3 regions of the Ruegeria sp. CDSC051 genome follow, and region 3 is predicted to be linked to each of the others. Evidence: riboswitches for the same ligand, from Rfam matches in the RefSeq annotation. Region 3 holds a riboswitch; each other region holds the start of a gene.

Region 1 (4,683 bases), on a different contig from region 3:
TGTCGGCAGCACGTCCGAGCGCCCGCGATAGGGTGAGCCAGACGGGCCAGCCTCGATCCGTTTCCCGGCCAGTGAGTCCAAAAGTGATTGACGTTCCGCATGCGCCGAAGGCGTGGCATCAAAATTGCCGGTCACTTCGGGGACGCGGCCAAAGACGTGCAAGCCGTCGCCGAACTGGCTTTCTTTGATGTCGCAGACAAATCGGTCGATACGGGTGATCGCTTCGGCGGTACAGGTTGCCTGATCCAGACCCAGATCGCTTTCCAGACCAATGGCCTGCGCCTCATCCCGTATGTCTTCTTGTAGTCGGTCGCGGCGTTTGGGGTCCAGCCCGTCGGCGTTCGAGAATTCGTCCAGCAGGGATTCCAGCCGCACCATACGGTCCGGCGTGTCACTTGTTCGCATCGGGGGCGGGATATGGCCCAGTGTAACCGCCCCGATCCGGCGCTTGGCCTGTGCGGCCTCGCCGGGGTCATTGACGATAAAGGGGTAGATCACCGGCAGATCGCGGACCAACGCCTCGGGCCAGCAATTTGCCGACAGAGCAACGGATTTACCAGGCAACCACTCCAGCGTGCCATGCGCGCCGATATGGATCAGCGCATCCGCGCCAAGGCCCTTACGCAGCCAGAGATAGAAGGCAACATAGCTGTGGCGCGGGGTGCGCGAAAGATCGTGATAGTCGTCTTCGCGCAGCTCGGGCGTGCCGCGTTCCGGTTGCAGCGCGATCAGTGTCTTGCCCCGGTTCAAGGCAGTAAAGTGGAACGCACCATCGGCAAAAACCGGGTCGTCCTCAGGCTTGCCCCAAACGGATTGCAAATCCGTTTGCAACTGTTCCGGCAAGTCTGCCAGCGCGGTCTGATAGGCCGCAAGCGGCCAAGACAGTCGCGCATCCAGAAGCGTCTCGGCAATCGGCGCGCCAGGTGCGGTGTCATAGCCTTCAGCCTGCAGATCGGACAGCATCGCCTCGGCCGAGGCCAATGCATCCAGGCCAACCGCATGGGCCATCTGCCAGTCCTTGCCGGGATAAGTCGACAGCACCAACGCTGGGACCTGATCGGCTTTGGGTTTATCGGTCAGGCCCAGCCAGCCGTCGACCCGGTCAATGATCGCCTCAATCCGTTCCGGCTCGGGGCAGTGAGCAAAACGGGAATATTCCAGATACGGGTCGCGCTTGCCCGGTTCCTTGAACGAAGCGATGCCCGCCGAAATGCGGCCATCCACCTCGGGCAGGACCACATGCATTGCGAGGTCGGCGGGGGACAGTCCGCGTTCGGCATCGGCCCAGGCCTTGCGGCGTGCGGTGGACAGGGCGACCTGAAATACCGGCACATTGGCGGCGTCCAGCGGGGACGTTCCCGAGGCGCCTTTGCCCGAAAAGGACGTGGCGTTGATGATTGCCGAGGGGGCCAGCGCTACGACCTGTTCGCGCAGCCAGTCAGCGGCGGTAGGGGCTTTGAGCGACGGCGCAAATAGGCCAACAGCCTGAAACCCACGCGCACGCAGACGGTGGATCAGGGCCGCGACCGGGGCAGTGTCTGCCGAGGTCAGATAGGCGCGATAGAAGGTCACGAGGATGCGCTTGGCATCACCGGCGAATGCGGTATCCGCCGGGATCACACCGCGATCCGGGCACCATACGCCACATTCCGGGATCGTCTTGGCCCCCACCACCGGGCCAGAATAAAGCCCCGCGGCCAGTGCCATTTGCGCCAGCGCAGCCTGCGCTGCGACCTCACCGCCTGTGTCGCAAAGATGCGCCAGCCGCCGCAGGGTTGAAACGGGCAGGGTAGAATAGTCATCCAGCCGCGTATCTTCACGTCCATCCGCAGGCAGCACAGCAACGGCCATGCCCTTGGCGTGGGCCAGTGCCAGAACCTGCTGCAACCCGTAGGACCAGTAGGGCACGCCACCGATCAGGCGGATCAGAATGCCTTTGGCGCCCTCCAGCGTCTGCTCGACATAGGTGTCGACAGAAAGCGGGTGCTTCAGCGCCGTCAGATTGGCCAGCCGCATGGTCGGCATCCGACCTTCGGGTCCACCACCACGATGCCAGCCTGCCGCGAAAGCGCCAAGGTCACTGTCGGAAAAGGACAGCACCACCAGATCCGCCGGGCTCTGGCCCAGATCGGTTGGGGTCTCCGTTTCCTCTAACCCGTGGCTTTCGCGGAAGACGACGTGCATGGCTTACTCGGCGGCCTCGGTTACACCCACGAGGATTTCGCGGATTTCAGCCTCTTTGATGTCGTCATGCTCGGCGATGACCACCAGACGCGAGCGACGCTCTTCACCTGGCTCCCACGGGCGGTCGTACTGATGACGCACACGGGCCCCGACTGCCTGCACCAAAAGGCGCATGGGTTTGCCGGTAACAGCGGCATAGCCTTTGACCCGCAGGATGTTCAGTTCATTCGCCAGACGTTCGATATTGGCGACCAGCTGGGCCGGATCGGTCTGTTCCGGCAGCTCGACAATGATGCTTTCGAAATCATCATGCTCGTGATCGTGGTGGCCATCGTGATGGCTGGGACGTGCCTCCATGTCATCTTCGGCAGCGGCCTCAAGCCCCAGCACAACACGTACATCCACAGCGCCTTCGGCCACTTCGACCACGGGCAGCGGGCGCGGAGCCTCTGCCGCGATGATTTCCTTGGCCTTGGCGACCCCCTCGGGGCCAGCAAGATCAGGCTTGGTCAGCAGAATGATGTCGGCGCAGGAGATCTGGTCCTCGAACACCTCGGATAGCGGCGTTTCGTGATCAATCGAGTCATCGGCCAGGCGCTGGGCATCCACCGCAGCGACATTCGGGGCAAAGCGACCGGCGACCACAGCTTCGGCATCGGCCAGAGCAATTACGCCATCCACGGTGATTTTCGAGCGGATATCCGGCCAGTCGAACGCTTTCAGCAGCGGCTTGGGCAAGGCCAAGCCAGAGGTTTCGATCAGAATGTGATCGGGGCGCGGCTCTAGCGCCATCAGCGCCTCGATGGTCGGGATGAAATCATCTGCCACGGTGCAGCAGATGCATCCATTGGCCAATTCCATGATGTTTTCCGCCGGGCAATCGGGGATCGCGCAGGATTTGAGGATATCGCCATCGACGCCAACATCTCCAAACTCGTTGACCACAATGGCCAGGCGCTTGCCCTGCGGGTTCTGCATCAGATGACGCACGAGCGTGGTCTTGCCCGAGCCCAGAAAGCCGGTGATCACAGTGACGGGCAGTTTTTCGAGATTGCTCATATCTAAGCTCCAATCGGGGGAATGCGGGCCGCACAGTTTTTGCGGAAATGTTCAGGACGTTCGCGCCATTTAACGAGGCCATCTTGGGTCGCGAGATATTTGGTCGCGCCTTCAACAATGGTCTCGACATGATCGGTTTCATCGAGATGCTCATAGACAAAGGTCCAACGTTTGGGTCCGCCACGCAGCACAATCGAGCAGCCCTGATCGCAATTTGAAAGGCATTCTACTGCCTTCAAAGTGACGCCATCAGGAAGTTCTGCCTGCTCCAACGCCTTGTGCAGCAACGCCCCAGGACGATCTGCATCATTCTCGACGGGCAGGCCGCGGCGGCAGGTCGTGCACACCAGCAGTTCAACAGGTGTGGTCTCGGTCATGTCTCTCATCCCCCCAAATCCTCTTCGCGGGGGACGGGGTTTCATGCGGGCCACGTATTGCGACATGGGCCCGACACCGGATCACCCCGTCCGGTTTCAACTTCGGATGTTGGCAGGTCTCCCGGCTTGCGGATGTCAGAGGCTGGCCTCTGGCAGATGTCCCGCCTTCCCGGCCTGTCTGGCCAGTGGCTTTGGGCACCCTCTCCGGTCACGGTCGCGGGGGCGGCTGCGTTTGACGGTTGACCGCTGACGCATTCCCTTTTCATCTGCATGTGCAGACACCAACGGATGGGACATGCGGCACGGGCAGGGGGCTTGTCAAGCGCGGCAGACGCACGGAAATCATCGAGAATGGAAAAGCGACCTGCCAATGCCTGTCAGCGGCATGTTTGGTCAGCCATATGCAAAATGACCGCAGGCGAACTTGGGCTTTGCGCCTCGAAGATATCCAGACGAAAGGATTCGCGGGCCCGTTACTTCAAAGGGCATATCGCGTGGAATCGATAGAGCGGTCAAATTTACCGGCCGAGCCAGTGAGTTCACCGCCTTCTGATCAATCCGGTGTCAAGCTTCACTCAGCAGAGCACTGCCGTGGCGAGACGGCGTGTCGCAGGCTCGAAAAGCCGAATGCGAAGCAACTGTTTGAAAGTATTGGAGGCGAGTACCTGTTTTGAAATCGAACCCTGTCAGAATTAATAGATAATAAAAACAGATACTTAAACCCATCTCGCATTCTTCGTAACCAAGAAATGTTGCGGGATTTGTTGCGGGATTTTGGTCAGCTCATTTAGAGATCCAAATTTTGTCGTGCTGCTGTGGGTAAGTGTTTGCTGACGCTTTAACTTCGGACGAAACATAGCCTCTTTGAACCCGCTTTAAACCAGTCCAAAACTTTCGAATTTCCAATATGCGAGAGTTCTTTGAGTAGTCGACGTAATGATCTTCATTCTGACCGTCTTTTCGTCTCATAATGGAGGCGTGTTTAGGATAGTCGCCTTTGGCGATCTGTAACACATGGTCGGCGGAGTGGAGCGTGTTTAAAGCACCTTCCAAGACAGCCTCG
Region 2 (4,683 bases), on a different contig from region 3:
CGCTGACCCGGCGACTGACCGCGCGGCGCGTGCAATTCGTCACCGGCCACGATGTCAGTGGCAAACTGCCCGAAGATCTGAACCTGGCAGCACTGGCTGATCCACAGGCTACGACCGTCGTGTTTATGGGCAAGCGCACCTTTCCCCTTTTGGTTGGCGCCCTGCATTCGCGCGGCCTGCCGCTGGACACGCCTGCATTGATGGCCGAATCCGTCTCGACCCCCGAACAAAAACTGCAACGCTCGACCATCGGTGCTTTGTCGCAGCAGTTGGAAACCGAGATCGGCACCGCCCCGGCCCTGATCCTGTATGGACCTCTGGCAGAGTTCGAAAATGATTGACTTGACGCTGATCGGTATTGGCACCGGCAACCCGGATCATGTGACATTTCAAGGGGCGCAGGCGATCCGCTCGGCGGACCTGATCCTGATCCCCCGCAAGGGCGAAAACAAGGCCGATCTGGCAGGGCTGCGCGAGCAGATCATCGCTCAGGTCGCGGATACCCCTCCGCAAATCGCGTATTTCGACATTCCCAAACGCCGTGCCGATGATGGCTATTTACGCGGAGTGGACGAATGGCACGACGCGATTGCATTGCGCTGGCAGGAGGCCATCGCAGCCCACCCGAAGGCCCGCCATGTGGCGCTGCTGATCTGGGGGGATCCGTCGCTGTATGACAGTTCGCTGCGAATCGCGGCACGTTTGACCCCTCAGCCAGAAACACGGGTGATTCCCGGCATAACCGCGCTGCAAGCGCTGACGGCGGCCCATGCGATTCCGATCAACGAACTGGGCGCGCCCTATATCGTAACAACTGGTCGTCGCATCCGGGACGAAGGATGGCCGGAAACCGCAGAAAACGTGGCGGTGATGCTGGATGGCGAATGTTCCTTCCAAAACCTGAACATGGAAGACTTGGACATTTGGTGGGGCGCATATGTCGGCATGAAAGAGGAAATCCTGATCAAAGGCCCTTTGGCCGAGGTTGCGCAGCAGATTCTGGACCGCCGCGCCCTTGCCCGTGCCGACCATGGTTGGATCATGGATATTTATTTGCTGAAAAAGCGCATAATCTGACACAATACGTCGCAAATGATGATTGCACCGCCACAGCTATAGCGGCTAAATGGGGGTGTCTGGTCCTGCCGGAGAAATCCGGATGCTAAGAGGGAATTTGGTGCGACTGCCTCGGTGGTCAACTCCAAAGCCGCCCCCGCGACTGTAAGCGGAGAGCCCCTGTTCAACCAGCCACTCCCGGTTCTCCGGGGGGAAGGCGAACAGAGGCATCGACCCGCAAGCCAGGAGACCTGCCAGGCGCAAAAACGAAACACCGGCCGTCGGGTGCGGCGGCAGAGGAGAATACAAAATGGCAACACAAACGAAAACAGCATCCGCCGCGCGTACAGGCTTTGTTCCGGTCATGTTTGCAGTGGTTCTGGGTCTGGGTCTCATCACGCTGACCGGTCACGTTCAGGCAGCGGCCCTGCATGATGCAGCGCATGACGTGCGTCACGCGACCGGCTTCCCCTGCCACTAAGACCGTGTTCAGTCGTATATTGACCAGCGCGTTGTTCGCTGGTGCTGCAGCGGGGCTGATTGCCGCCTTGCTGCAGTTGGTATTTGTGCAACCAGTATTGTTGCATGCCGAGCTTTATGAATCCGGAGAGCTGGTGCATTTCGGGGCCGAGACCGTATCGGCTCATCCCGAACTGCCGCGCATGTTCTCTGAACTGACGCGTGATGCGCTGAGTGTCATCTTTACCATGCTGACCTATACCGGCTATGCGTTGGTGATGGTTGCGCTGATGTCGGTAGCCGAAGGTCAAGGACATCAGATTGATGGCCGGACCGGCGTCCTTTGGGGGTTGGCCGGATTTATCGCCTTCCACCTTGCACCAGGTTTCACCCTGGCGCCCGAAGTGCCGGGTGTCGCGGCAGCCGATGTCTATGCACGTCAGGTCTGGTGGTTCGCAACAGTTGCAGCAGCCCTTGTCGCCATGTGGTTGATCGCCTTTGGAGGTAACCTGATCAGCTATGTGATCGCCGCGGTACTTCTGTTGGTGCCACATCTTATCGGTGCACCCGAGCCCGATGTTTTCACCGGCCCTGTGCCGACTGAAATTGGCGCGTTGTTCGCGGCACGAGCTTTTGGAATCGGTCTGGTTGCATGGGTTCTGGTTGGCGCGTTCGCTGGCTATTTCTGGCAGAAAGAAGCGCAACCTTCCGAAGCAACGGCCTGATCGCACTTCGATTGAACGCGCTGGGGGTAAACTTGGCGCGTTTCCCTATGTTTTCAAGGAAATACAATGACCCGTTCACTTGCTCTATTCGTGATCGGTCTGGTCTTTGGTGGCGGTGCAGGATTTGTAATCGCTGCTGCAAATGGCGTCACATTTGATGGCCACGACCATTCTGATCCGTCTCTTCACGGAGCCTCACACACTGAGACCATGGCCCACGATCATTCCACGGCCCTGAACCTACCGGCAGGCGCAGATGCACCTACACTGGACATCGCTCTGACACAGGATCCTATGTCTGGCTGGAACCTGCATGTCATGCCAAAAAACTTTACCTTCGCACCGCAGAACGCATCTACCGCTGACATGGCAGGCGAAGGGCACGCGCATGTTTACATCAACGGAGAAAAGCTCGCCCGGCTTTACGGCAGTTGGATGCATATTGATCAGTTGCCCAAAGGCGAGGTCGAGGTTTCGGTTTCGCTGAATTCCAACAGCCATAGCCCGCTTTCGGTCGATAACGTGCCGGTTCGTGCTGCGGTTACGGTTCAGGTCGACTAAAGCGCCGGAATACGCGCACGCAAACACATCCGAAGCCGCCCGCAGGGTCGGGCGTCTTCGATCCAGCCCTGTGGGCTGTTCAGGTAAGTACGGCAAGTTTCAGCGATATCCGCGGCATCCGCCACCACATCGACACCCGAAAACACATAAGATGCGCGCCCCTGCGCCTGTATAGCCAGCGCCGTGGGTTCCGCGCAGCCGCTGAAACAGGCGTGTTCGCTCACTTCGACCTGATCCGTCAATCCAGCCCTTTTCAGTGCGTCCTGCACAGCCTGCACCTCGGCCGCCCGATCGCGTGCGGTGCCACAGGTTTTGCAGATCATCAGGCGCATCCGATCCAGACCTTTCCCTTCGTCCTGCGCCCGTTTCTGCGGCTTTAAGCGGCGCGGCGCAATCCCGAATGCGCACAAGATTGTGAGTGCGACGTTCTCACATTTCTGGCAGGATTCCTGCAGACACCTTAAAAGGAGGCCTCTGGATGAAACTGCTTTGGACCGTCTTCGCCCTGCTGGCCCTGCCCGCCTGGGCCGACGAACCGCTCTCGGGATGGGCCGTGTATCCAACGGGCAAAAGCTATGATGAATTAGTCTCGGACACCAAATCGGCGGTTAAGGCAAACGGTCTGATCGTGGTCACGCAGGCCGGCCCCACCAAAGCCGCCGCCGCGCGGGGAATTACAATCCCAGGCAATCTGGTGATCGGCGCCTTCAACAATGACTATGCGGTGCGCGTGCTGGAAACCTCGGTGCGCGCAATGATCGAAGCACCGATCCGGTTTTACGTGACCGAAAACGAGGACGGCACCGCCACCCTATCCTATAAAACGCCCAGCTTTGTATTCGCGCCCTATATCTATGAGGGCGGAGACCCCCTGAGGGACATTGCCCAGGAATTGGATGACACCTTTCAGATCGTGGCCGAAGCCGCTGTCAAATAGTCACACTGGCGTGATGCGCCTTGCGTCCGGGTCTGTCCTCCGCAATCTGCGTTGAAACAGTTTTCGGAGCTTTACTGATGCAGGACTCGTCGCCCCGCGCTGCGGACATTCTGGCCCAACGGCTTTATGAGGCTGGCTGCCGCCACGCTTTTGGCATGCCAGGTGGCGAGGTGCTGACCCTAGTGGATGCGTTGGAAAAGGCGGGAATAACCTTTCACCTGACCAAACACGAGAACGCGGCCGGCTTTATGGCCGAGGCGGTGCATCACCGCGACGGTGCCCCGGCCATTCTGGTGGCCACACTCGGTCCAGGCGCGATGAACGGGATCAATGTGGTCGCCAATGCGTTGCAGGACCGGGTGCCAATGATCGTGCTGACCGGCTGTGTCGACGCAGATGAGGCGCTGACATACACCCATCAGGTCATGGATCACGCACGGGTCTATCGCTCGATCACCAAAGGGACGTTCATGCTGACCGCCAAAGGCGCGGATATTATCGCAGACAAAGCGGTATCGCTGGCCAATCAGCCGCGCACAGGACCGGTGCATATCGACGTGCCGATTTCGGTTGCGGATGCGCCTGTGACCGATGTCAAACGCCGCCGTCTTGTCAAACCTGCCGCCGTCGCGCCCGAGGGGGATTGCGTTGAAAAAGCCCGCCGCTGGGTGGCACAGGCCGAACGGCCCATCGCGATTATCGGCCTGGATGTTCTATATGACGACTCGCGCAATGTGGTGCAGGCGTTCCTTGAACATTTTGGCATTCCTTTTGTGACAACCTACAAGGCCAAGGGCGTGATTCCCGAGGATCATCCACTGTGCCTTGGCGGCGCGGGCCTGTCGCCGCTGGCCGACACCCATCTAGTGCCGCTGGTTGAACAGGCCGATCTAGTGTTGTGTCTGGGCTATGACCCGATCGAAATGCGCCCTGGCTGGCGCGAGA
Region 3 (4,683 bases):
GCCGGTCCAGCAAGCCCTGCTGGATTATCTGTCAGGCACCTTGGTCAGCGATCCGCTGGAAGAGGCCCAGGAACCCTTCAGAATCACCAGTAGTACTGGTACGCAAGCGATCTTACGCACCGGTCCAAATGCCCAACGACATCTGCAGGACATTCAGGAATTTGATCCACAAGTCCTTGGAACCGACGAAAATGGCTTTTTACGGATTCTTCTGACCTTCTGACGGGTTGTGTTTTTCCGGCCAACTGCCTATATCCACCCTCGAGAGGTTGGCGCGGGCGAGCGCCTCGCCAACCTGGTCAGATCCGGAAGGAAGCAGCCACAACGAGCCCCGCTTGGGTCGATGTCCAACCTCTCACTTACGCGCAACGACTGCCGCAGGAGGGACTTTATGATTGTAGCAATGACCCTTCGGGCAGAGCGTTTCCGGGACTAACCCCCGCTTTTGCCTGAACACGTTACCGATGGGTGCGCGCCTGCCACCCTGATGGTTTCCTGTATCTGAACACAGGCAGAACAATGTCCAAAACACTTTCGGACCTGGGATGGTCCTCTCATTTTGCAGCCCAACATGCTGTGAACCCTACCTGCACACCGCATCGCATCAACGCCGTCCATCGTGATCGCCTGATCGGCCTGAATGCGCTTGGCGGCACATCTGATCTGACCCCTGACCGATCAACCGGCGAATTTGCGGTTGGCGATTGGGTCCTTGCGGATGATCAAAACCGCATTCGGCATCTTTTGGAGCGCAAAAGCCTCTTGCAACGCCGGGCCGCAGGCACCGGTGCGCAGGTTCAGCTGATCGCGGCGAATGTGGATGTGCTGTATATCGTCAGTTCCTGCAATGCCGATTTCAATCTGGCACGGCTTGAGCGTTATCTGGCGCTGGCGCATCAGGCCGGGTGCTATCCGGTTGTTGTCCTGACCAAGGCCGACAGCTGCCCTGACCCAGAGAGCTATGCCAGTCAGGCCAGTTCGCTGGCTCGGTTTCTGACCGTTCTAACCGTCAACGCGCTGGAGGCGTCAGAAATTGATCCGATCCTGTCCTGGTGCCCTGCCGGGCAAACTGCTGCTTTGGTCGGCTCATCCGGTGTCGGCAAAACCACATTGGCGAACGCCATGACTGGTCAGGCCGGGGCAACGGCGGGGATCCGCGAGGATGACGCACGGGGTCGCCACACCACGACCCATCGTGCGCTTCACCCGATGCGAAACGGGGGGTGGCTGATTGATACGCCAGGAATGCGCGCCCTGCGTTTGATGGATGCCCAAGACGGCGTGGATGAGGTTTTCTCAGACCTTCTGGAATTGGCTGCGACCTGCCGGTTTTCAGATTGCCAGCATCAGGCCGAACCCGGTTGCGCCGTGCAAGAGGCGATTGCCGATGGCCTGCTCTCGCCGGACCGGCTGGTACGCTGGAACAAGCTGCGGCGCGAGGATCAGAGGAACTCTGAAACCCTTGCGCAATCCCGGGCGCGCGACAAAGCCTTTGGTAAATTGGTGCGGTCTGTCATGCATGACAAAAAGTCTCGCAACAGACCCTAACGGGGACGGAAAAGCGCGTCTTCAGGCAATCAACCGGGGCCAAAGCGCCTGATTTCTGCGGGCAAAGGCACCGATATGACCGATCTCGGGCACTCCGATCTCTTTCGGAGACAGCAGATGCCGCCGCGCCTTTGGTCCATACAGATCGGCAAGCCGCCAGACAGCGTCTGGCGGCACCATCTGGTCGTCCTCGAAGGTGAACAGGTCCACCGGCGTATTCGATTGCGCCCATCTCGCTTCGGGCAGAGCGTCACCGATCTGCGGCACATAATTCTGCGGCGCCGTGCACCAGCTACGCCATTGCCAATAGACCGGACCAGGCAAATCGGCACCGATCCCCACCGCTTTGCCCGGCAGATAGCCCAGCGCATTCACTGCCAGACGCCCATGCACATGCCAGAACATCCACGCCAGCCCGCGATAGGGCCAGGGATGGTCGGACAGAGTAACCAGCCCCGAACATACACAGATCATCCGGTCGATCTGATCAATGTCTGGCTGCACCGGCCCCAGCAAGCCGCCAAGGGAATGACCGATGCTCCACTGCAAAGCGTCCGGGAACCGCCTGCGCATCTCAGCCCGTGCGGCGGGCATGTCGACCAAGGCCCAATCCGCCATGGTCACCTCGGAGGTTTTGAGTTTGTCGCGCAGCGAATGCCCGAAATCGCTGTAGTCATAGGTCAAACAGGCAATACCCTGTTCGGCGGCCAGCCAACGGGCAAAATGCTGGTAATATTCGCGCGGCACTGCAGTTGCGCTGTGAATCACCACGGCGGTCTTCGGCTCGGTTGCAGGCAGATACAGCCGTGCCGACAGGCTGGCAGAGCCTGAGGCAAAGTCAAAGTCCTTAGTCTGGACGCAGGGCGTGGTATCAAGCATGGCGCTTCCAACAAATTCTGAACTACTCGGTTCACTCAACAATCGGCCCGATTTCGGCCACCAGAGTCAAGATTTCATCAAGATGACCAAACGTCCGGTTTGAACCCCAACAGGTGGCTTGACTCGGGGTCTGCATAGCCGCTAGCGATGTGGTGATGGTTCTTGCCCCGGAATTGGGGCGGGATGAAAAGGGAACACGGTGCGGTCTGCCCCGGCGATGCCGGAAAGGGCCAACTCCGCGACTGCCCCCGCAACTGTAAGCGGTGAGCAATGCCGAAATACCACTGGCCCCAGGGCTGGGAAGGTCGGCAAAGCGACGACCCGCAAGTCAGGAGACCTGCCATCGTATCGAAACCGAAACTCGGGCGGGGTGTCCGGGCAGGTCGTCAGCGCGCTGTCACACCTGATCCTCACCCTTCGTCCTGCGCGCGGAGGGCGCATTATGATCTGGAAGACAAAAACACACGAATTCACCGCAACCGTCTGTCAGAGGACCGGGAAACCCTGCCCCGCCCTTGCCCGAATGGCACGCGCCATGGCCGAGGCGATGGCGACGGCAAGGCCTGCGACATCCAAAACATTCGAGGTCGAAGGTACCAGCGATCTGACCCATTGCACCGAAGGCTGCACGGCCCGTTTTCGGGCCCAATCAGAACAGATCAGGGTCTATTGCGGCACCAGCACGGACACGCCGACAGAAAAGCTGGACGCCTATGGCGACATGATGTTCGGGCCGGAGTTCATCCAGAAATCCGCTGGTTTTCTGTCAGAACCACCCTGTGCGATGCTCGACGTATCGACCCTGCCGCCGCGCAGCGACAGTATTCCGTATCAAGTGTCTGCCTGATTCAGGGAAGGGTTCGGGCCGGCAACCCGGCCCAGTCCTTTTGCGCGTCGGTTTCCACCGCGCAGGGCCGCACCGCACGCAACCGCCGAAGCGCGTGGTCAGGCGCTTCGCCGCATTCCACCATTAGCCGCATCACAACCATCCCCGAGCGTCCGCACCCACCGCGGCAATGCACCAGCACCTTGCCGCCACTGGCAAGGACATGTTGGGCGGCGGCGCTGGCTTGCGGCCAAAGCGCCTCAACCTCAGGCGTGGGGGCGCCGAAATCGGAGACCGGAAGGTGGACCCAGGCAATCCGTTCGCACTGCAGGTCCGCCTCGAATGACAGCCCGCCGGAATGCTGGAACTCATCCAGAGTAGTCATCGAGATGATTAGGTCCGGCGCCCAATCCCGGATTACTGCGAAATCCCCAGCATAATCGCCCGTGACACCCGGCAGTGGGCACAGAGCGATCTGCCCTTTGCCCAATCCAAGAGGGTGAATTGCAAAACTCTCCAACACAGCTCCTTTTCCTGCATCGCCACATGGGGCTGAAGCCTCTCATGATTTACCGGCTCTGATGCACCTTGCCAAAACGAAATTCCTTTTCGCGCGCGGTGGACGCGGACGGCGGGGGTCTCTACGCTGCAAACCTGACACGAATCCAACAGAGCAGACATGACCGACACGCCCAGCCCCGCCTATCAGGTTCTCGCGCGGAAATACCGCCCGGAAACTTTTGCTGACCTCGTCGGTCAGAACGCAATGGTGCGCACGCTGAAAAACGCGTTCGAGGCCGACCGGATTGCACAAGCCTTCATCATGACTGGCATCCGCGGCACCGGTAAGACGACCACGGCCCGGATCATCGCCAAGGGCATGAACTGCATCGGTCCTGATGGGCAAGGCAAGCCCACGACCGAACCCTGCGGCCAGTGCGAACATTGCGTCGCCATCATGGAAGGCCGTCATGTCGATGTGATGGAGATGGACGCCGCCAGCCGCACCGGCGTAAATGACATCCGCGAAATCATCGACTCGGTGCGCTATCGTGCCGCCAGTGCACGCTATAAGATCTACATTATCGACGAGGTTCACATGCTTTCGACCAGCGCGTTCAACGCGCTGCTCAAGACGTTGGAAGAACCTCCTGCGCATGTGAAGTTCATCTTTGCCACGACCGAAATCCGCAAAGTCCCGGTTACTGTTCTGTCGCGGTGCCAACGATTTGACCTGCGCCGGATCGAACCCGAGGACATGATTGGCCTGCTCAAAAAGATTGCAGCGGCTGAGAAGGCGCAGATCGCGGACGATGCCCTGGCGCTGATCACCCGCGCGGCCGAGGGGTCGGCGCGGGACGCAACATCGCTGCTGGATCAGGCAATCAGCCATGGGGCCGGTGAAACCAGCGCAGATCAAGTGCGCGCGA

What was found. Region 3 has a riboswitch for cobalamin ahead of AC2FH0_RS15405 (hypothetical protein). Riboswitches for the same ligand answer to the same signal wherever they lie in the genome.
Region 1: linked by a shared signal. The riboswitch ahead of AC2FH0_RS00345 (DUF1636 family protein) and the one ahead of AC2FH0_RS15405 (hypothetical protein) in region 3 are both predicted to bind cobalamin.
Region 2: linked by a shared signal. The riboswitch ahead of AC2FH0_RS00275 (CbtB domain-containing protein) and the one ahead of AC2FH0_RS15405 (hypothetical protein) in region 3 are both predicted to bind cobalamin.

Annotation. Positions count from the first base shown of each region.
Region 1 is NZ_JBXWOC010000001.1:66,710-71,392, forward strand. It holds gene cobN (cobaltochelatase subunit CobN) at 1-2,184, opposite strand, end outside; gene cobW (cobalamin biosynthesis protein CobW) at 2,188-3,243, opposite strand; gene AC2FH0_RS00345 (DUF1636 family protein) at 3,246-3,620, opposite strand; cobalamin riboswitch at 3,715-3,921, opposite strand; gene AC2FH0_RS00350 (hypothetical protein) at 4,404-4,683, opposite strand, start outside.
Region 2 is NZ_JBXWOC010000001.1:52,921-57,603, reverse strand. It holds gene cobA (uroporphyrinogen-III C-methyltransferase) at 1-341, shown strand, start outside; gene cobF (precorrin-6A synthase (deacetylating)) at 334-1,077, shown strand; cobalamin riboswitch at 1,121-1,329, shown strand; gene AC2FH0_RS00275 (CbtB domain-containing protein) at 1,367-1,537, shown strand; gene AC2FH0_RS00270 (CbtA family protein) at 1,542-2,240, shown strand; gene AC2FH0_RS00265 (hypothetical protein) at 2,307-2,801, shown strand; gene AC2FH0_RS00260 (DUF1636 domain-containing protein) at 2,798-3,211, opposite strand; gene AC2FH0_RS00255 (DUF302 domain-containing protein) at 3,280-3,738, shown strand; gene AC2FH0_RS00250 (thiamine pyrophosphate-binding protein) at 3,816-4,683, shown strand, end outside.
Region 3 is NZ_JBXWOC010000006.1:137,033-141,715, reverse strand. It holds gene AC2FH0_RS15425 (5'-nucleotidase C-terminal domain-containing protein) at 1-223, shown strand, start outside; RNA gene ffs (signal recognition particle sRNA small type) at 263-361, shown strand; gene rsgA (ribosome small subunit-dependent GTPase A) at 520-1,548, shown strand; gene AC2FH0_RS15410 (alpha/beta hydrolase family protein) at 1,570-2,427, opposite strand; cobalamin riboswitch at 2,567-2,786, shown strand; gene AC2FH0_RS15405 (hypothetical protein) at 2,870-3,274, shown strand; gene AC2FH0_RS15400 (protein-tyrosine phosphatase family protein) at 3,276-3,776, opposite strand; gene AC2FH0_RS15395 (DNA polymerase III subunit gamma/tau) at 3,933-4,683, shown strand, end outside.